Regions from separate parts of the Erwinia tasmaniensis Et1/99 genome, predicted to be linked through region 1. Evidence: predicted binding sites of a transcription regulator. Region 1 holds the regulator's gene; the other holds the start of a gene.
What was found. Region 1 encodes CRP, which controls carbon source genes, mostly activating them, when cyclic AMP is high. Its sites were predicted from a motif close to ATGTGANNNNNNTCACAT; they were not measured.
Positions count from the first base shown of each region.

Region 1 (10,925 bases):
GCGCTTTACCCGCTGCATGGGTAACAAAGATCGCCAAATCATGTTACCAATGCAGCCCCACCCTTTTTTTGCAGGGAGTAGTACGTCATGTCGACCAAACATCCGGTGATTGCCGTTACCGGCTCCAGCGGGGCAGGAACCACTACCACCAGCCTGGCATTCAGGAAGATTTTCCAGCAGCTGAACCTGCGCGCAGCAGAAGTCGAGGGGGACAGCTTCCATCGATTTACACGCCCGGAAATGGATATGGCGATCCGCAAAGCGCGCGATATGGGCAAACACGTCAGCTATTTTGGCCCGGAGGCGAATGATTTCGGGCTGCTGGAGCACACGTTTAGCGAATATGGACGCAGCGGCACAGGCAAGTCGCGCAAGTATCTGCATACCTATGATGAGGCCGTGCCGTGGAAACAGGTACCAGGCACCTTTACGCCGTGGCAGCCGCTGGCAGAGCCGACCGATGTGCTGTTTTATGAGGGGCTGCACGGCGGCGTGGTCACACCGCAACATAACGTGGCGAACAGCGTCGATCTGTTGGTTGGCGTGGTGCCCATCGTCAACCTTGAATGGATCCAGAAGCTGGTACGCGACACCAGCGAACGCGGCCACTCGCGCGAAGCGGTGATGGACTCGGTGGTGCGATCCATGGAGGACTACATTAACTTTATTACTCCGCAGTTTTCACGCACCCATATCAACTTCCAGCGCGTTCCGACGGTGGACACTTCCAACCCGTTTGCCGCGCGCGGTATCCCTTCCCTGGATGAAAGCTTCGTGGTGATCCACTTTCAGGGGCTGGACGATATCGATTTCCCTTATTTACTGTCGATGTTGCAAGGTTCGTTTATCTCACATATCAAAACCCTGGTGGTGCCGGGCGGTAAAATGGGGCTGGCGATGGAGCTGATTATGGGGCCACTGGTAAAACGATTGATGGAAGGAAAGAGCATCGGCTGACGCTCTTTCCTTCACGGCTAAGCGGAGGTCTGCATCAGGCCAGTTCGATCACTTCGTAACTGTGGCCGATCTCCACTCCTTTGCCCAGCATGATCGCCACCGAGCAGTATTTTTCCGCAGAAAGATCGACCGCACGCGCTACCGCGTTATCCGCCAGCGCTTTTCCGCTGACAATGAAATGCAGATTGATATGGGTGAAAATACGCGGGGCCTCTTCGCGACGCTCTGAAGTCAGTTTCACCTCACAGTCGGCCACGTTATGGCGGCCCTTCTGCAGAATGGAAACGACATCAATGGCGCTACAGCCTCCGGCGGCCATCAGCACCATTTCCATCGGACTTGGCGCTTTATCACCCGAATTACCATCCATCAGCACCTGGTGACCGGATGAGGATTCTCCCAAAAACGTCATCCCTTCAACCCATTTGACTCGTGCCTGCATAACAAAATCCTCGAATTCATTCAGTTAGAGCAGGGTACGCCGCCGTCACTAAAACGGCAACGTTCTGTTTTTCTGACTATGCTGAAGCGAGACAACAGAAGACAGCCATCTCAAGCTGTGCTACAAACGGAGCTGTAAAATTTCACCTGCATTCAAGCGTCGGTGAAAGCAGAACAACGGCACGCGGCCAGCTCTGAAAAAGGCCCATGTTTCTTCCTACGGGAACGCTTGACTATTTCAACGCCTGGCAGGGATTCAGCTCCCGTATATTCCTATTATTACGTGCGACAGCAAGATAAGCATCACCCTTGCAGCGTGAAAAACAGGATGTATTCAGGCACGATAACAACAGAGGATAACAGCGAATGGTTCTCGGCAAACCGCAAACAGACCCAACTCTAGAATGGTTCCTGTCACATTGCCATATTCACAAATATCCGTCCAAAAGCACGCTGATACACCAGGGTGAGAAGGCCGAGACCCTTTACTACATCGTCAAGGGCTCTGTGGCAGTGCTGATCAAGGATGAAGAAGGCAAAGAGATGATCCTCTCCTATCTCAACCAGGGGGATTTTATCGGCGAGCTGGGCCTCTTTGAAGAGGGACAGGAGCGCAGCGCATGGGTACGTGCAAAGGCAGCCTGCGAAGTAGCTGAAATCTCTTACAAAAAATTCCGTCAGCTGATCCAGGTCAATCCTGACATCCTGATGCGCCTGTCTTCACAAATGGCGCGCCGCCTGCAGGTCACCTCGGAAAAAGTGGGGAATTTAGCTTTTCTTGATGTGACCGGACGCATCGCCCAGACGCTGCTGAACCTGGCGAAACAGCCTGACTCAATGACGCACCCCGACGGAATGCAGATCAAAATTACGCGTCAGGAGATCGGCCAGATCGTCGGCTGCTCGCGCGAAACGGTGGGTCGTATTCTGAAAATGCTGGAAGATCAAAATCTGATTTCTGCACACGGTAAAACTATCGTCGTTTACGGCACGCGTTAACCGCTTCTGAACCCACGGCGCGACAGCCCCCTGCCGCGCCTTTTTTTTATTTGGTGCGGCTGATGTGGCGGAGAATTATCTATCAACCTGAAGTGAACTATGCCCTGCGGCAAACGCTGGTGCTCTGTTTGCCGGTCGCGCTTGGCTGGTTGCTGGGTGATTTACAAAAAGGCCTGCTGTTTTCTCTGGTGCCCGCCTGCTGCAACAATGCCGGGCTGGATACGCCACACAGACGCTTCTTCAAACGCCTGGTGGTTGGCGGTAGCCTGTTCGCCGGCAGCAGTTTTGTTATCCAGTATGCCGCCGCCCAGGGCGCCCCCCTGCCGCTGATCCTGCTGGCGATGGCGCTGCTGTTAGGGGTGACTGGTGAGATAAGCCCGCTGCATGGCCGGCTCATGCCCGCTTCGCTGATCGCCGCCATTTTTACCCTTAGCCTCGCGGGCAGAGTGCCGATGTGGCAGCCTCCGCTGCTGTATATCCTTGGCACCATCTGGTACGGGGTATTTAACTGGTTCTGGTTCTGGCTGTGGAAAGAGCAGCCGATGCGCGAAACGCTCAGCCTGCTTTACCGCGAACTCGCGGACTACTGCGAGGCAAAATATCGTCATTTAAACCAGTTGAACGATCCCTCAACGGCAATGCCGCCGCTGTTCGCCCGACAACAGAAAGCCGTCGACCTCATTACCACCTGTTACCAACAGATCCATATGCTGGCAGCCAACCGCAACCAGCACTATCAGCCCCTGATGCGCGCATTCCAGGTGGCGCTGGATCTACAGGAACATATCGCCGTTAGCCTGCATCAGCCTGAAGACGTCAAAAAACTGGTACGCCAGAGTCACGCCGAGGCGGTGATCCGCTGGAACGCACAGCGCATCGCCGCGCGCCTGCGTGAACTGGCAGACGATATTCTTTATCACCGCTTTCCCAAACGCTTCACTCTGGAACAGCCGCTGGAAGCGCTGGAGAAGATTGTCCGCCAGCACCCTGATAACCCGGTCGGTAATTTTTGCTACTATCATTTCAGCCGTATTGGGCGCGTGCTGCGCGCCCAACGCCCGCTCTACCGCCGCGATCTGATGGCAGACCGCCAGCGCCGCCTGCCGCTGCTACCGGCGCTGAAAAGCTATCTGTCGCTAAAATCCATCGCTTTGCGAACCGCCGCCCGCTTCGGCGTCATGCTCACCTTTGCCAGTACGCTGGCGCTGTTTTTAAATATGCCGAAGCCGTATTGGATACTGATGACCGTAATGTTTGTCAGCCTGAACGGCTACAGCGCCACCCGCGTGCGTATTCAGCACCGAGCGCTCGGCACCCTTGCCGGGCTGGCGGTGGCCGCGCTGGCCCTGCGTCTGCATGCTCCAGAATCGATGACATTACTGGTAATGCTGGCCATTACTCTGGTCAGTTACCTGTTTTTACGCAAGTTCTATGGCTGGGCAACGGTAGGGTTTACGGTCACCGCCGTTTATTCCCTTCAGCTTTTGTCGCTGAACGGAGAGGGATTCTTATTACCGCGTCTGATTGATACCCTGATGGGCTGCCTGATCGCCTTCGGCGGCAATATCTGGCTGTGGCCACAGTGGCAGAGCGCGCTGCTGCGCCAGAACGCACATGACGCGCTGGAGGCTTATCAGGAAGCGTTGCGGATGCTATTGGGCAATGAGCAGAATGTTAGCAGGCTGGCAAACCAGCGTATCAAAGTCAACCAGGCACATAACGCGCTATATAACTCCCTTAATCAGGCAATGCAGGAACCCGGTTTTGATTCCCGCTATCTGTCCGATATGAAGCTGTGGGTGACTCATAGCCAGCTTATCGTTGAGCATATCAATGCAATGACGATTATGGCGCGGGAACATACTATGCTGACCTCGTCGCTGGCAGAACGCTACCTCCAGTCCTGCGAGATAGCCCTACAGCGTTGCCAACAGCGGCTGGAATATGATGGCCCGGGTTCGGAAAGTAACGTGCTGGAGGCGCCGGATAATTTTCAGCACGGGCCGGTGACCCTCCTGGAGGGTCACGTCGAACGTATTCTTGACCACCTTAACACCATGCATACCATTTCATCACTGGCCTGGAGTCAGCGCCCGCATCACGGCCACTGGCTGGTACACCGGCCGAGCAAATCGTCATAGCGACGCCCCGAATAAGGGGACGCCGCACGATTAGCTATCGTCGCTCAGCCCAGCACTTTCTCGACGGCCGCGGCGAAGCGCGCCATGCCTTCAGCGATATCGGCAGGTTCAATCACCAGCGACGGCGCGAAACGCATCACGCCGTGACCGGCCACCAGCACCATCACCCCTTCGGCGGCCGCCGCGTTAAGAATATCGCGCGCGCGGTCCGCATACTGTGGCTTCAGCGCCGCGCCAATCAATAGCCCTTTGCCACGGATATCGCTGAACAGATCCCGTTGCGCATTCAGCCCCTGTAGCGCATCAACAAACAGCTGCCGCCGTGCGGCCACGCCGTCGAGCACTTCCGGCGTATTGATAATATCCAGCGCCGCTTCGGCCACCGCGCACGCCAGCGGGTTACCCCCGTAGGTGGTGCCGTGCACGCCCGGCGCCATCACTGAGGCAATTTCATTGGTGGTGAGCATCGCACTGACCGGGAAGCCGCCGCCGAGTGCCTTCGCGCTGGTCAGGATATCCGGCTGCACGCCGTAGTGTTCGTAAGCAAACAGCTTGCCGCTGCGGCCCATGCCGCTCTGTACTTCATCCAGCACCAGCAGCGCATCATGCTCATCACACAGCTGACGCAGCCCCTGCATAAACTCCCGGGTGGCCGGCACGACGCCGCCCTCCCCCTGGATCGGCTCGACGACAATCGCGCAGGTATGATCGTCAATCACCGCTTTGACCGCCGCCAGGTCGTTGAAGGGAACATGAACGATATCCGCCGGTTTTGGCCCGAAACCATCGGAGTATTTTGGCTGCCCACCGACGGAAACGGTAAACAGCGTGCGGCCATGAAACGCATTATGGAAGGCAATGATTTTGCTTTTATACGGGCTGTGGCGCTGGGAAGCGTAGTAGCGCGCCAGCTTAAACGCGGCTTCGTTGGCTTCCGCGCCGGAGTTGGCAAAAAACACGCGATCGGCGAAGGTGGCATTAATCAGTTTGCTCGCCAGACGCAGAGCAGGCTCGTTGGTCAAGACATTGCTGGTGTGCCACAGGGTTTCTCCCTGGGTTTTTAGCGCCTCAACCAGCGCCGGATGGCAGTGTCCCAGTGCGGTAACCGCTATCCCGCCGGAGAAGTCGATATACTCTTTACCCTGCTGATCCCAGATACGGCTGCCTTTGCCTTTGACCGGCACAAACTGCGCTGGTGCATAAACAGGCAAAATCACCTCATCAAACGTTGCCCGAGTAACCGCTAATTTTTCCGTAGCCATCTATCACCTCACCGTTTCGTCTTTTTATATGCGTGAAAATATAGTCATAAAATATGAATAATTAATCACAAAGGCAAATGTTAATTAACGTTTAAGAAAATTAGCCAACAGCAGGTGACCCTGTTCGCTCAAAATGCTTTCCGGGTGAAACTGCACCCCTTCCAGCGGGAGCGTACGGTGGCGAAAACCCATGATCTCGTCGGGCTGCCCGTCATCGCGCAGCGTCCAGGCGGTCAGTTCAAATTCAGCGGGCAGGCTGTCTGCCGCCACGATCAGAGAGTGATAGCGCGTAACCGTCAAAGGATGATTAAGGCCGGAGAATACGCCGCCATCGTTATGTTCAATCGCCGAGGTTTTGCCGTGCATCACCCGGCGTGCCCGTTCAACGCGCGCGCCGAATGCCTGGGCGATGGCCTGATGTCCGAGACAAACGCCGAGGATCGGCAGCCGGCCGGCGAAATGACGAATGGCGTCAACAGAGATCCCCGCTTCGTTCGGGGTACAGGGACCGGGGGAGATCACCAGCTGCTGGGGCGACAGCGCGGAAATGTCAGCGAGGGTAATTTCATCGTTGCGCCGCACGCAGACTTCTGCGCCCAGTTCAGAAAAATATTGGTAGAGATTCCAGGTGAAGGAGTCGTAATTGTCGATAAGCAGCAGCATGATCGGTCCATTACAACCGGGCCAGCGGAAGCTGGCCCGGCAGAGAAGGCGGTCGGTTAATTAAGGCAGTACTTTAGCCGACAGGATAACAACCGGTGTTACCGGAACATTCTGGTAAGGGCCGAAGGTTTTGGTCTGAACCTGAGCAATTTTGTCCGCTACGTCCATCCCCTTCACTACTTTACCGAATACCGCGTAACCAAAATCACGCTGGCCGTGATCGAGGAAGGCATTATCGGCAACGTTGATAAAGAACTGGCTGGTGGCGCTGTCTTTGTCGGCGGTGCGCGCCATAGAGATAGTACCGCGTTTGTTCAACAGCCCGTTGTCTGCTTCATTTTTAATCGGTGCGCCCGTCTGCTTCTGCTGCATATCGGCAGTGAACCCCCCACCCTGCAACATAAAGCCTGGGATCACACGATGAAAAATGGTGTTGTTGTAGAAACCGTTATTGACGTAGTCCACAAAGTTTTTCGCCGAAACCGGTGCTTTCTGGTTATTTAACTCCAGCTCAATATTGCCCGCTGAAGTGGTCAGCAGTACATGCGCATCCCCCTTAGCGGCAAGAGCGGAGACAGAGATCGAAGACAGGGCGAGAACTGTCGCCACCGCGGTCAAAGTGCGTTTCAACATGATGGAATCCTTACTGAGGCAACAAATCATAGAATCAGCAATGATTGTAAAGAGGCACTCACCAACGCGCCAGCGGTTTACCGTTATTTACCCGGCGCTACCTGGGAAGCAAACGTTGTCGTCAGGGTATGAATGGTGACTTCGATCACGTTATTGATGAAATATGAAAAAATATGTTTCAGCAAAGATTTAAGCAGATCACGAATATCGTTAAACTTCCCCGGTTCACACAGGCATTCCGCCTGCAAAACTTCTTTCTCAACAGGTTTCCACTATGACAAATCGCGATCGCATTGGGCTTACCTGGATCAGCTTCTTCTCCTACGCGCTGACCGGTGCAGTGGTTATCGTTACCGGTATGGTACTGGAGAATATTGCTGCTTACTTCCAGCTGCCCGTCGCTCAAATGAGCAATACTTTTACTTTCCTTAACGCCGGCATCCTGCTGGCCGTGTTTCTGAATGCCTGGCTGATGGAAATCGTGCCGCTTAAGCGCCAGCTAATCTTTGGTTTTGTGCTGATGGTTCTGGCGGTACTCGGCCTGATGAACAGCCATAGTCTGAGCGTTTTCTCCCTGTGCATGTTTGTGCTTGGGGTGGTCAGCGGCATTACCATGTCCATCGGTACATTCCTTATTACCCACCTGTATGAAGGGCGTCAACGCGGCTCCCGCCTGCTGTTTACCGACTCGTTCTTCAGCATGGCCGGTACGCTGTTCCCCATTATTGCCGCCGCTATTCTGGCAAGATCGCTGCCGTGGTACTGGGTGTACGCCTGTATCGGGGTAATCTATGTGGCGATCTTTATTCTTGCACTGTGCTTCGAATTCCCGCAGCTGGGCAAGAAAGCCGTTCAGGGACAGCCGGTAGCGAAAGAGAAGTGGGGCCTGGGCGTTGCGTTGCTCGCCGTGGCCGCATTGTGCTACATCCTTGGTCAGCTGGGCTTTATCGGCTGGGTGCCGCAGTACGCGACTAAAAATATGGGAATGGACATTACCGAGGCCGGTAGCGTGGTGGGTTATTTCTGGACCGCCTATATGATCGGTATGTGGGCGTTTAGCGCCATCCTACGCTTCTTCGATCCGCAGCGTATCGTCACCGCGCTGGCGCTGGCGTCGACGCTGCTGATGTACTGGTTTATTAACACCACCGATGCCTCCATGCTGAAGTGGATAATCATGGGCCTTGGCTTCTTCTCCAGCGCCATTTATACCACCATCATTACTCTTGGCTCGTTGCAGACGAAGGTATCGTCACCGAAGCTGGTGAACTTTATCCTGACCTGCGGCACCATCGGTACCATGCTGACCTTTGTGGTCACCGGCCCTATCGTTGATAAAGCCGGGTTCCATGCGGCACTGGCCACCACTAACAGCCTTTATGCCGTGGTGTTCCTGATGTGTCTGCTGCTCGGCTTCGTCAGCAAGCACAAGCAGCACGGACATATGGATCCGCACTGACGGAACGGCCGTTCTGAACCGACCCCCATCGGCAGAACGAAAAGAGCGTAAGCCGCCTGACCGGGCGGCTTTTTTTTATCAGCGCTGTGCCAGACAGCCTGCCGTAAACCGCTTCGCTACCCGCAATATGCTGTTTCAGGCGTTATCTCTATCCAGCAGGGCTGTACCCTATGAATTGTCAACGGTGCAAAGCCAGTGACCGTTGCCCTCTTGCCGGAAAACATAGGTTGCCCGGTGTGTTGTCTCAACCGTGCCACCCTGACTATCAGGGAAGCAAAGAACCGTTTCCATGATAACCAGCGCATTGCCACCACCTTCAATAACCTGCATGCCCCCTATTTGACGAGCAGTCGATCCTGAAAGAAGTCAGAAATCGCGATGAAGACTTTGCGGATGTTATCTTTCCCCTGAACGATCATATCCGGCTTAACCACCAAAGAGGCTTCGTCCGCATAGTGCACCATAAGCGCGTCGACATCTCTGGTTGAGATAGCCTTGTCGCATGCCTCAATAATCTGCCTTATTCTGTGCTTATCTCTATTATTGGTTCCTTAGGGTCGTAACAGGCGCGACTTTTTTGTATGCCACATCTGCTCTTTCAGCGCCTGAAATCAATCGGCTCACTGCTGTCCAGATAAATCTGGCTGACCGCCGGTGGGGTTTCCGCTATCACCCGTCCGTGGCGAATGGAATAGCGCACCGGCACCTGACGGCGCAGCGCATCGAACCCACTTTCGGCCGGCAGGATCACCAGATTCGCACTGTTGCCAACCTGAATGCCGTAATCCGTTATCTGTAAGGTTCTGGCGCTGTTGACGGTCACCAGATTTATCCCGGCATCCAGCTGCTCATAGCCCATTAGCTGGCAGACGTGCAGCCCCATATGCAGCACCTGTAACATGCTGGCCGTGCCGAGCGGATACCAGGGGTCGAATACATCGTCATGGCCAAAGCAGACGTTGATATCCGCTGCCAGCATCTCTTTCACCCGGGTGATGCCACGGCGTTTCGGATAGCTGTCAAAGCGCCCCTGCAAATGGATATTGACCAGTGGATTAGCAACAAAGTTAATGCCGGACAGCTTCAGCAGACGGAACAGACGTGAGGCGTAGGCACCGTTGTAGGAGTGCATGGCGGTGGTGTGGCTGGCGGTGACACGCGCGCCCATCTTTTCACGATGCGCCAGCGCGGCCACGGTTTCAACAAAGCGTGACTGCTCATCGTCGATTTCATCGCAGTGTACGTCCACCATGCGTTGATACTTCTGCGCCAGCGCGAAGGTTTTGTGCAGCGACTCAACGCCATATTCGCGGGTGAACTCAAAATGGGGGATCGCCCCGACCACATCCGCCCCCAGCTGTAGCGCCTGCTCCAGCAAGGCTTCGCCGTTAGGGTAAGACAGAATACCTTCCTGCGGGAATGCCACCAGCTGGATATCCACCCAGGGAGCCATCTCCTGCTTCACCTCAAGCAGGGCTTTCAGCGCGGTTAGCGTTGGATCAGACACATCAACATGGGTACGCACATGCTGGATGCCGTTGGCGATCTGCCATTTTAACGTCTGCTTCGCGCGCTGCTTCACATCGTCATGGGTAAGCAGCGCCTTGCGTTCCGCCCAGCGTTCAATCCCTTCAAACAGCGTTCCCGACTGATTCCATGCCGGTTCACCGGCTGTCTGGGTGGTATCAAGATGGATATGCGGCTCAATAAACGGGGGAAATGCCAGCCCCCCTTCGGCATCCAGAGCCGCCCCGTCGGTGCAGGCAGGCGGCTGCGGCGCGATGCGCGCTATTTTTCCCTGATGGATCTCAAGCTGCCACAGCCCTTCACGATCCGGCAGGCGAATATGATTAATCCATTTTAATCCTGGCTGCATGGCACACCCTCCGATATAAATTAAGCTGGTTTGTTCATCCTGGCATCTTTTCATGCCTGGCGGGAATATTCGGTATGGGTTCCCAACCGTTAACAGACGGGGCGCGTTCATCCTCTTAAACTGACACAAGGAAGAAAATCATGAAAAAATTGATCCTCGCCAGCCTGCTGGTCACCCAGCCGTTGCTGGCTGCAACACCCGACTATAGCAGCTTGCAGGGAACCTGGCAGGTTGACGCCGTCAAGGTCGCCGACAGCCCGGTGCAGGCAGTGGTGGATAACGATCCGCAGTATATGGGCGCAGAAGTGACGTTTTCAGCTGATAAGATCGTGTGGAATAAAGGTACGCCGCAGCGACCGATCGATCCGTCCATCGATAACTGCCTGCACAAGCCCACGCTGACCGTGGCCGGGAAGAATGACCCCGAACAGGGTTATCAGATCGATGACGGGTTTACTGTTCTGTGCGGTGCCGAACCCTGGGGGCCCGGTGCA
Region 1 covers NC_010694.1:3,552,846-3,563,770, forward strand. The annotation lists gene ETA_RS17145 (phosphoribulokinase) at 88-957, shown strand; gene ETA_RS17150 (OsmC family protein) at 992-1,399, opposite strand; gene crp (cAMP-activated global transcriptional regulator CRP) at 1,765-2,397, shown strand; gene ETA_RS17160 (YccS/YhfK family putative transporter) at 2,460-4,538, shown strand; gene argD (bifunctional acetylornithine/succinyldiaminopimelate transaminase) at 4,583-5,800, opposite strand; gene ETA_RS17170 (aminodeoxychorismate synthase component II) at 5,885-6,463, opposite strand; gene ppiA (peptidylprolyl isomerase A) at 6,524-7,096, opposite strand; gene tsgA (MFS transporter TsgA) at 7,371-8,555, shown strand; partial or broken gene ETA_RS20495 (YybH family protein) at 8,724-9,079, opposite strand; gene ETA_RS17190 (cytosine deaminase) at 9,154-10,431, opposite strand; gene ETA_RS17195 (hypothetical protein) at 10,572-10,925, shown strand, end outside.

Region 2 (10,925 bases), 350 kb from region 1:
GTTGTTCTGCGAATCCAGCACCACCAGGTTATAGCCCAGCTTATCGGCCTCTTTCTGCGCGCCCTCTTTCAGCGACACGAAGAAAGGATTATTGAGGGTAGACACCACCAGCGCGATGGTCTCTTTTGCCAGCGCGTTAGCGCTCAGCGTAGCGCCTAACAGTACCGCCAGCACGGTCAGTTTTTTCATTTTCATTTTTGTATCCTGTAAGGGGAGAGAGTTATTTACTGCTTTTGTTATCCACCAGTACCGCCAGCAAAATCACTACGGCCTTGACGATCGTCTGGTAGTAAGAGGACACGCCGAGCAGATTTAGCCCGTTATTCAGGAAACCCAGGATCAGCGCACCAATCAGCGTCCCCATAATCCGCCCTTTGCCGCCTGCCAGGCTGGTGCCACCCAGCACCACGGCGGCGATGGCATCCAGCTCATAGCCCGTGCCTGCCGTTGGCTGCGCCGAGGAGAGGCGTGCAACTTCAATGGTGCCCGCCAGCGCTGCCAGCATTCCGCACAGGGAGTAGACGATAAGTTTGACGCGATTGACGCTGATGCCCGAAAGACGCGTTGCCGCCTCGTTGCCGCCCAGCGCATAGATATAGCGGCCAAGCCGGGTGTGATGCAGCATGTACCAAACGGCGAGGAACACTGCCGCCATCAGCCAGACCGGCGTTGGGATACCCAGCGGACGGCCGATCCCGAACCAGCCAAACAGGTCGGCGTTATCGTTAAAGCCGGTATTGACCGGGCTGCCGTTGGTATAAACCATGGTGACACCCCGCAGTAACAGCATCATGACCAGCGTGGCAATAAAGGCCTGTACTTTGCCTTTTGCCACGATCAAACCGGTTATCGCGCCAATCAAGGCACCCAGCGCCAGAGAAGCCGCCACCGCCACCAGTGCGTTGACCTCCAGTCCGACCAGCTTGGCCGCAACGGCACCGGTCAGGGCCAGCAGTGACCCCACGGAAAGATCGATACCGGAGGTGAGAATAACCAGCGTCATTCCCACCGCCATAATGGCGTTGACCGAGGTCTGTTGCAGAATGTTGAACAGGTTGCCAACGGTAAAGAAGTTCGGGCTAATGCTGGAAACGATGGCAATCAGCACCACCAGGGCAATCAGCGATTTTTGCTCAAGCAGCCATGCCTTTGTTATCAGGCGGCGTGAAGAAAGGGGTTGTGTGCTCATCGTTATACCAGCTCCGCGCTGTCATGTTTACCTACTGCCGCTGCCATCAGGATCTCCTGGGAAGCCTGCTCGATCGGGAACTCACCGCTCAGGCGACCTTCGTGCATTACCAGCACGCGATCGCTCATGCCCAGTACTTCCGGCATATCAGAAGAGACAAGAATGATGCTCAGCCCTTCTTGCTTAAACTGATTAATTAGCTGATAAATCTCTTTCTTCGCCCCGACGTCAACGCCACGTGTGGGTTCATCAAGGATCAGCACTTTTGGCCGCGTCATCAGCCCACGCGCAATCGCCACCTTTTGCTGATTACCGCCGGAAAGCAGGCCAATCGTCTGGTCCATTGACGGGGTTTTCACGTTAAACAGGGTGATAAAATCTCCTACCGCCTGCCGTTCCTGCGCATGCTTCAGTCGGCCTGCGCCATAGCTGAAGCTATTAAGCGCGGTCAGCGACATGTTCTCTTTCACTGACATCCCCAGTATCAGGCCATCGTGCTTACGATCTTCGGAGATATAAACAATGCCGTTAGCCAGTCCCTCCTGCGGGGAGTTAGTCACCACTGGCTTACCCTCCAGCGTGATACGACCCTTGCTGCGAGGCAACGCGCCGTACAGCACCTTCATCAGTTCACTGCGCCCGGCGCCCATCAGGCCCGCCACTCCGAGGATTTCGCCCTTGCGCAGCGTAAAGCTGATGTTTTCTACGCCGGACCCGCTCAGGTTTTCAACCTTCAGACGCACTTCACCCGGCGCTTTATCCAGGCGCGGATACTGCTCTTCCAGCTTGCGCCCCACCATCATTTCGATCAGCGATTCTTCACTCAGCGCCGTCACGTCATATTCGGCGATAAACTGCCCGTCGCGGAAAATCGTGACGTCATCGCAGATCTCAAATATCTCTTTCATCCGGTGGGAGATATAGACGATGCCGCAGCCCTGGGCTTTCAGCTCGCCAATCACGCGGAACAGCGAGGCGGTTTCGGTATCGGTCAGCGCATCCGTGGGTTCGTCCATTACGATCACTTTTGACTCGAAGCTCAGTACCTTCGCGATTTCCACCATCTGCCGATCGCCGATCGACAGCTCACCGACCAGCCTGTGGCTGCCAAAACGCAGATTCAGTCGCTGTAGCAGCGCATCAGCGGCGGCGTACATTTTTTTCCACTGGATACGGCCAAAACGGCTAACAAATTCACGGCCAAGAAAGATGTTTTCGGCAATGCTCAACTGCGGGATCAGATTGAGTTCCTGATGGATGATGCCAATCCCCGCCTCCTGTGAGGCTTTGGGGCCGCTGAACGTGGTTTCCTTGCCCAGCCAGACAAACGATCCGGCGTCGCGCGTGTAGATGCCGGTCAGAACTTTCATCATGGTGGATTTGCCCGCGCCGTTTTCTCCCACCAGCGCCATCACCCGACCGGGATAAACCGACAGCGCCGCGCCGGACAGGGCTTTAACGCCGGGGAACGACTTGTCGATGCCGCTAAGTTGCAGTAAAGGTTGCATCAGCACCTCAGAAGGTCACGCCAGCGACCAGGATGACATTGGCATACGGCGTACACTCTCCGCTGCGAATAATCGCCTGACTGTGCCGGGTTTGCTGTTTGAACTGTTCATGGCTGATATAGCGGAGGGTGATCGTATTTCCCTGCTGCTGCTGTAACGCATCGAGCAAGGCGACCAGTTCGCTATGTCGCTGCGGATTATGCTGGCGGATCTCCTGCGCCATAATGGCCGTTTCGACCTGCATTTCGCGGGTAACCACTTGGGCAACCTCCAGAAAACCGGGAATACCTTGAGTGAGCGCCAAATCAATACGCTCCGGCCCGAGAGGGGTGGGTAAACCGGCATCACCGATAACAAGACTGTCGGTATGACCCAGGCGTGATATCACGGACGAGATGGCGGAATGCAGTAAGATGCCTTTTTTCATGATTTGCTCCACAGCGAAACGTTTCGCTAGCGGGCAGTGTAAGAAATCGCAGAGGGAAAACAATCTTCACATGTTGGAAATGTGATCGCCATCGAAACGTTTTGCTGGCGCGTGGCCGGTTATTGTTCAGGCGAAAAAAAGGCGGTATCAATACCGCCCGAAATAGGAGATTGCAGAGAGAGCGGCAGGACAATCCGCCCTCTGTATATTCGATGATTACAAAATCTGGCTAAGATGCAGTTGGCCCATCAGCATATGATTGTCGGCATAGTCTACCGGCACCGCCACCACCGCTGGCCCCTGCACGTCCATCGCTCTGCGCAGCGTGGGCTCCAGCTGTTCGGCGCTTTCCACCGCAAAACCGGCAGCCCCAAAGGATTCGGCGTAGGCTTTGAAATCAATCGGGCCGAACTTCACGCCGGACACCCGCTGGTATTTTTTCTCTTCCTGCATCGCCACCATGTTGTACTCCTCATCCACCCAGATGATATGCAACACATTGGCACCAAGGCGGACTGCGGTTTCCAGCTCCATGCTCGATTGCAGGAAGCCCCCATCCCCGGAAACGGACACCACTTTGCGTGACGGGTCCACCAGCCAGGCACCGATCGCCCAGGGTAGCGCAACGCCCATCGTTTGCTGACCGTTAGAGATCATCACCTGGCGCGCGCGGAAGCTGTAAAGATAACGGGCTATCCAGATATGGAAGCTGCCCATATCGACCGTCAGCGTCACATCGCTGTTAATAATGTCCTGCATGGCGCGCACGATGCGCAGCGGGTGCAGGGCGAACTGGTTGAGCTGGTGACCGCGCAATGCCAACAGTTCACGCTGCTGCTGGCGATCCTGAAGAATGGAGGCCGCCTCCGGGCTAAGCGTTAAGGCATGATCGATGCGAGCCGTCAGTTTTTCCAGCGTGGCGGCGATATCGCCCACCAGCTCGGCATCCGGCTGATAACAGTTGTCGCTGTCGGCGGGCAGCACGTCAATATGCACCAGCGTGGCGGTGCCGTTATTCCACATCGCCGGCTCATACTCGACCGGGCTGTAGCCGATAGTGATAATCAGATCGGCCCCGCGCAGCAGGCGATCGCCCGCCTGGTTGTTGAACAGCCCGACGCGCCCGGCAAAGCGTGAGAAGTGCTCCTGCCGCACCGCGCCCGCAGCCTGATAGGTGCTGGTGACCGGGATATGGCTGCGCTCCAGCAGGTGATACAGCGCTTCGCTGTTGGCGGGCTGGCTGGCCATCAGCCCCAGCAGGATCACCGGATCTTTCGCCCGCGCTATCTGTTGGGCCACGGCGGCAATCGCCGCATCCGGCGCAGAACCCAGCAGCAGATGGCCGTGAGTATTCAGCAGATGGCCGCGCGCCGGTTCATTAACGATATCCTGCGGCAAACTGACGAAGGCACCGCCGGGACGCCCCTGCTCAGCGCTGCGAAAGGCGTTCGACAACACCTCGCCAATCGCGTCTGAAGAACCCACTTCGACCGCGTACTTACTTACCGGACGGAACATCGCCACCGTATCCATACTCTGGTGCACCTGCTTGGCGCTGTCGGCACGTTTTACCGCGCCCCCCAGCGCCACGAGCGGATCGCCTTCCGTGGTGGCCGTTGCCATACCGGTGATCAGGTTGGAACAGCCCGGCCCGGAGGTGACCAGCGCCACGCCGGCCTTGCCGGTCAGTCTGCCGACTGCCGCCGCCATAAATGCGGCATTGGCTTCATGGCGCACGGGAATGGTCTGGATTGACGTATCCAGCAGCGAATCGAACACTTTATCGATTTTTGCGCCAGGGATACCGAATACGTGTTTAACCCCCTGCGCCTCAAGCTGGGCCGCCACCAGATCGGCACCGTGTGCCCACTGCTGAACATCAGTTGCGTTTTTCATCTAAATTGTCTCCTGTTTTCAGCTTTCGACGGCACGGATGGCAGAGTCCAGGTTTTCAGGACTCAGATTTGCCTGCAGGAAATCACTGTCGCCCGGCAAATCGATCACCAGTTTGCTGATTTCGCCAAAGGCGAGCGTGCCGTGATCAAGCTGATAATCAAGTAAATGGCCACCGCCCTGACGATCGTCGGTGATAAAGTGTTCGTGGTAACCCGCCACGTTGATCCCCTGCATATATTGCGGGGTGCGAAAACCGATCAATACGCCGTTGCGCTGTGCGAATTCGAAGGTAGGCTGCTTACCGAGCACTTCCGGCATCGATTTATAAGGACGATGCTGGCAGGGCACGGTACGGGTTTGCGCATGGCTGAACAGGCCGTCAATGCGTAACGCGCAGAACTGGTTATCGGAACTGACCTGTTGGTCAATGGTCTGGTGAACTTCGGCACGGGTCACCGGGCCGGTGAAACGGTGCTGATACTGCGGGCGGAAAAAGGTCATCACCGCGAACGGCGTTTGCTGGTCAGGCCGGGCGGCACGCGCGCTGCCGTCCGAGCGCAGCTGGTACACTTCGCGGTTGAAGGCGATCAGTTCGCCATCCAGCTGGTTGAAAGTGCCAAGACCGAAATCCCCCTTCTTCAGCAGATCTGCCACGGTGGTAGTCCCATCGTACACGCCGCTGAGTAACGCACTCATCAGGGAGGTCTGATAGATTACGCTTTCTGGTCTTTCTTTCTGCATCTCTTTGACGGTGGTTGTCAGCTGTTCCACACAGGAACAGTCGGTTACAGAATGTGTCATTGCACCTTCTCCTGCCAAACTGTTAAGAAGTATTTAAACAATATTGACGCCTTTCCATGAATGGTTCCAATATAGAACTCCCCACTCTTTGAGACGTTTTTGATATGGAACTACGCTATCTCCGTTATTTTGTTGCGGTTGCCGAAACGCGTCACTTCACGCGGGCAGCGGAAATGCTCGGTATTTCCCAGCCGCCGCTCAGCCAGCAGATTAAAAAGCTGGAGGAAGAGATAGGGACTCCGCTGTTGAAAAGACTGACGCGCGGCGTTGAACTGACCGATGCGGGTGAAGCCTTTTATCAGGATGCGCGCCAGATCCTGGAACTGACCGGGCATGCGCTGGAGAAAGCAAAGGGGATTGCACGCGGTATCAGTGGGCGACTGTCGATTGGATTCGCCAGCTCGACCGCCTTCCACCCACAGATATTTCAGCTGTTACATCGCTTTCAGGAGCGTTTTCCGGCGATCACGCTGCTGCCGCGTGAGGAGAATATGGCGGCGCTGATGCATGATTTGCAGGAAGGATTACTGGATGCGGCCTTTGTGCGCCTGCCCTGTGAGAGCAGTAAAGCCTTTAATCTGAAGGTGATCGCCAGTGAGAAGATGGCGCTGGTATTACCCGCGAAGCATCGCTTAGCCGACACGGACTGCCTGTCGCTGGCACAGCTAAAAGACGAGCCGCTGATCCTGTTCCCCCGCGAGGTTGCACCCAGCCTGTACGAAGTGATTATCAGCGCCTGTCTGCGTGCGGGGTTCCAGCCAGAGCGCCTTCAGCAGTCTCCACAAATATCGTCTGCTATCAGCATGGTCGCCGCCGGATTTGGTATCAGTATCGTTCCGGACTCTCTGCGCAGCATCAGGCTGCCGGGCGTCAGCTTCCATCAGATCGAAGATGCCGCGCTGGGCAGTGATATCGCGCTCGCATGGCGGCGCTGGGATCGCTCACCCGCGGTTCATCATCTGGTCACGACCCTGGCGGATGCCTGACAGGCTTTAGGCGCTGATTTTTCGCACCCGCTTCACATCAGATTCCAGTGAGTTCAGGTCTTTATCAAGTTTGCCCTGTGTTAGCGCCAGTAATAACGCTGTCTTTTTCATTTCTTTTTTGCTTGTGGAATAGAGCAGTCAATCCTGCCCGCTAAACGTTGTCGATGAAAATCATAGCGAGTATTCAAAATACTTACTGAATTATCAGGCCGCATGGTTCTGGCATGGCGGGCTGATAAACGGCTTAACCGCCACTTATTCCAGCCTTTTCATCAACTGCGGTTAACACCATGCCGCAAGGCGAAGTAAAAGCACGTTTCCTGATGTTTTTAATCTGAACAGCATCAACAAATAGCGATACTATTATCTAAAGCAATACATTCTTTTGTGATAATTAACCACACAAGGAGGAGATTTGCGCAAAAACACGATCAAAAACTATAACGCACCATCCTGCACCGGTTTCAACGACACAAAAATCCACTCCCAAGAGCCTCACACCATTGAAAAGATATCGCCGCTCAACTGGCGGCTGAAATCGGTAATGAAAAGCGGAGAGCAGTTATCCAGGAAAAGCAGTGGGAGTGGCTTTAGAAGCCCTGGTGGCCTGATACGAAACGTATTAAAAGGACCGTTGCCGGGGAGCGGCACGGATGACATTGAACTGAACGGGGTCATTTCGACAGGTAAAGCCCTTTACCTGGAAGCGCAAGCCCTGAACCTTACCCAGAGAGAGAACCCGCAGCAGGCGCCGCCATTATCACTGAAGACCAAGACGGGTCTCGCTATGGCCGCGACCTTGATACTGAGTGGTGCCGAAACATTTTTTAAGCAGTTTAGTCAGCCAGGACGATCAGATCCCCATCAGGGCAGTAATCTCAATGACGGGTCAGTTTTCTCAATGGCAGAAAATACGGCTGGACCGGCAGATGGGTTACCCAGTCATACCAGCCCGAATGAGGGAGCAATACCTGCCCACAGACATGCGAGGCGGCACCTGGCCGCGCCACAGCCACTCACCACGGTGTTACCTCCGCCAGAGGTGAGCAAAAAAAAGCTGTTTGACCTTTCATGTGTAGAAGAACGTGTAAAGCTAAGCTTTTCAGAAGTGCTACGCAATATTGCAGATACCTTGAATAGCCCGATGAAAAAAACGGGAGAAGAGTGGCAGATTATCTACGATTATAAAATCCTCAAGTCTGGGTGCCCAAAATCATCGGATAAAATATACCTCCTTAACATCATGAAATATATTGATATTGTTGCAAACAAGATCATAAGTTTATTCCCCGACTTAGTGCCATTAATGATACTGCAAAATATTATCCCACCGGTTTTGAAATCTATCGCAGACAGCATGGATGGGAAACAAATAGATGCTGATTTAATCATTGAGATCAACAATCAATTGTTAACTTTACCGATTTTATTTGCTTCATCACTCGATCTTCATGGTAGAAATATGCTTACCAAGGAAAAAAATGGAGTAATGAAGAATATTATCCCTGAAAAAATAAAAATACGCGATGGTGATGCTTATTTAATGTTTAGTGGCGGGGTGTTCAAAATGATGAAGGATTCAGATGGAGTATATATTTACGACATCGATCATAAATCATTACAACTGAGCAAGAAACATATGATTTATAAACGCAGTAATAGAAAATGGGTCACCACCAAAAGCGAGCAGATAACACTCTCTGAAGCAGAAAATGTCGAATCAATATTCGGAAAAAAATAGATTTGGCAACCCATGCAAGACAAGAGTCTAAAAAATTACATAAAAACCGTTCATCCATTCATTTTATTACTGAAATCCTGGCAAAATCTGGATTAATAGAAACTGAAAAGCTAGATTCAATCAGAAGTAAAATGGTTTCGTCAGAATTTCATGCTGAGCATTTTAAAGAGTTGACTGAAATAACCAATGCAAATCAGTTACTAAAAATAAAAGAAGGCCATATTGTCATTTTCACAAACACTAAAGACAGCAATAAAAAAATTGAGCACATCATGCTGTCGACTGGGAATGGTCTATTTGCAGGCGCTAACAATGAAAGAATATCCTCTGATTTTGGCCATGGTGGCAATATAATCACAGCAGAGCAACTAGGAACATTCGATAATACAATATTTACAAGCAAGAGAGGTGAGGCGTTTTCAATATATTCTGGCTTCTTGGCAGAATCTGAAGTTAACTTTTATGAGGACTATAAAGATGCAGCAATAAATCTTGAGGATTTTCATTATAGAGAAGATAGTGCTTATGCGGTTGCTTTAGTTTTATCCCGCACGGGAGATATATCACCAGAATTCGTATCTGCGCTGCATGATTCATTAACAAAAAAAAACCCTATATCTAAATACATAAAAAGTGAGAAAGAGTGGTTGAATAACGCAGAACTTGCTGAAAAGGTCCCCGTCGGTGGAATGATTTTTCTGACCAACAACCCTGGTGAGGGTTATGGCAGAGGAACATTTGCCTTACGCCTTAACGATGAGGAGTTTTTTATTCCTAAATTATTCGAACCGACTATAAAAAGCGGTGGTACCAGCGCTATATATAAAATTCGTTCTCTAAAAGAGAATATAACAGAGAGAGAGCTGTTTGTTAAGCAGGCTGAATTTAATATTGCGGGCACGAGAATTCAGGCATTACTGGGAAAAGATGCAAGATTTTATGCAGTTGATAATATTTTACACGTCCGGGCGCATGGTTTACCCATGACGATCAATCATATGTCTCCTTTAGAGTTAGTTAATGTCATCAAGGGACTTTCCATTGTTAAAAATATAGATATCGAAAAAATTGGTACGATTGTGATCGAATCATGCTTCGGTGCCACTGGATTCCCATCAATAGGAAAATCCATTTCAGCCCTCATGGGTAAAAGGGTTATTGCTTATAGAGGTAAGTATCGCCCTGGTAATCGTTCAGACGACCTAAAAAAAGTTGTTTATACACCCACGACTTTAAATAGCCTTGAAAATATTGCATCAGATATAGCTGATAGAAATATGAAATTTATACGTAAACTTATGGGAATTTATTCATACTTTCAAAATACGGAGAAGGAGCCTTTACCATTTTTATCCGGCAGACCAAAAAGGGACGATCCATATTTTAACCTGTTATTAATGGATATCAGTAGATTGGTTTTAGGTAGAAAAAGCATTGAGGAATTTATAAAAGATAACACCGTTTTCTTTTGGAACAGTAATAAAGACCTTGAACTAATTTACAAAAAGATCAATAGAGATAAGTCGTTAAAAAGCCATGATTTTTTCAAGGTCTGTATGGAAATAATCTACTCGAGCCAGGAAGCGACAAGGTACCTTGATCTATATATAAGCATGACATCTAAAAAAAACCAAAGTAAGGATATTTCAACCCTGCAAGATAAACACCAACCAAATGGAAACCTGGAAACGGTCAGATTAATTGTAAAGAGTATTTCTGCCGAGCTAAATGAAATTTCAGATGCCATGGGGATATCAAAAGAGAACAAATATCTTTCCGCTAAAAAATGGCACGAGTTTGGTTTTTCAGGTGAAATTTTCTGGGATGATAAGAAAAATAGATTCTTTAAACTTAAAAAAGAGGGCGTGCCATCAAATCATTACTGGTATTATACGGACGATGCGCTGGATGATGATAACTGGCAATATGCTGGTCGCCATGCGGGAACGTTGGAACAGCCTAAAGACTGGTACGAGTATGGAGAGGCTGGCTGCATATACTATGAAGAAAAATACGGCTATCTGATGCTAAAAAAAGGTGGCAGACCGGCAGATCACCACTGGTATTTTCCACATAAGGGTAGTTCCAATTTATTTTGGAAATTCATCACCTGGAAAGCAGGTACTTTCAAAACGCCCTTTGCATGGAATGATAATGGCATAGCGGGTAATATCTATTACTCTGTTGAAAGCGAATCTTTTTACATCTTACGAAAAACGGGAAACCCCTCAATTTTTGGTTGGCAATTCCCCCCAGTTGGAACTGAAGATAAAAACTGGATCTACGCTGGGAGAAATGAGGGAACCTTTGATTTCCCTAAAAAATGGGATGAATACGGACAAGCTGGTTCAATATACTACGAAGCTGAATTTGGCTA
Region 2 covers NC_010694.1:16,432-27,356, reverse strand. The annotation lists gene rbsB (ribose ABC transporter substrate-binding protein RbsB) at 1-195, opposite strand, end outside; gene rbsC (ribose ABC transporter permease) at 221-1,189, opposite strand; gene rbsA (ribose ABC transporter ATP-binding protein RbsA) at 1,192-2,697, opposite strand; gene rbsD (D-ribose pyranase) at 2,705-3,124, opposite strand; gene alsS (acetolactate synthase AlsS) at 3,341-5,020, opposite strand; gene budA (acetolactate decarboxylase) at 5,039-5,821, opposite strand; gene ETA_RS01020 (LysR family transcriptional regulator) at 5,926-6,807, shown strand; gene ETA_RS20270 (hypothetical protein) at 7,223-8,548, shown strand; gene ETA_RS01010 (hypothetical protein) at 8,551-10,925, shown strand, end outside.
Region 2: rbsD (D-ribose pyranase) is a predicted target of CRP. The motif match lies at 3,204-3,221, and genes of this name have one in related genera.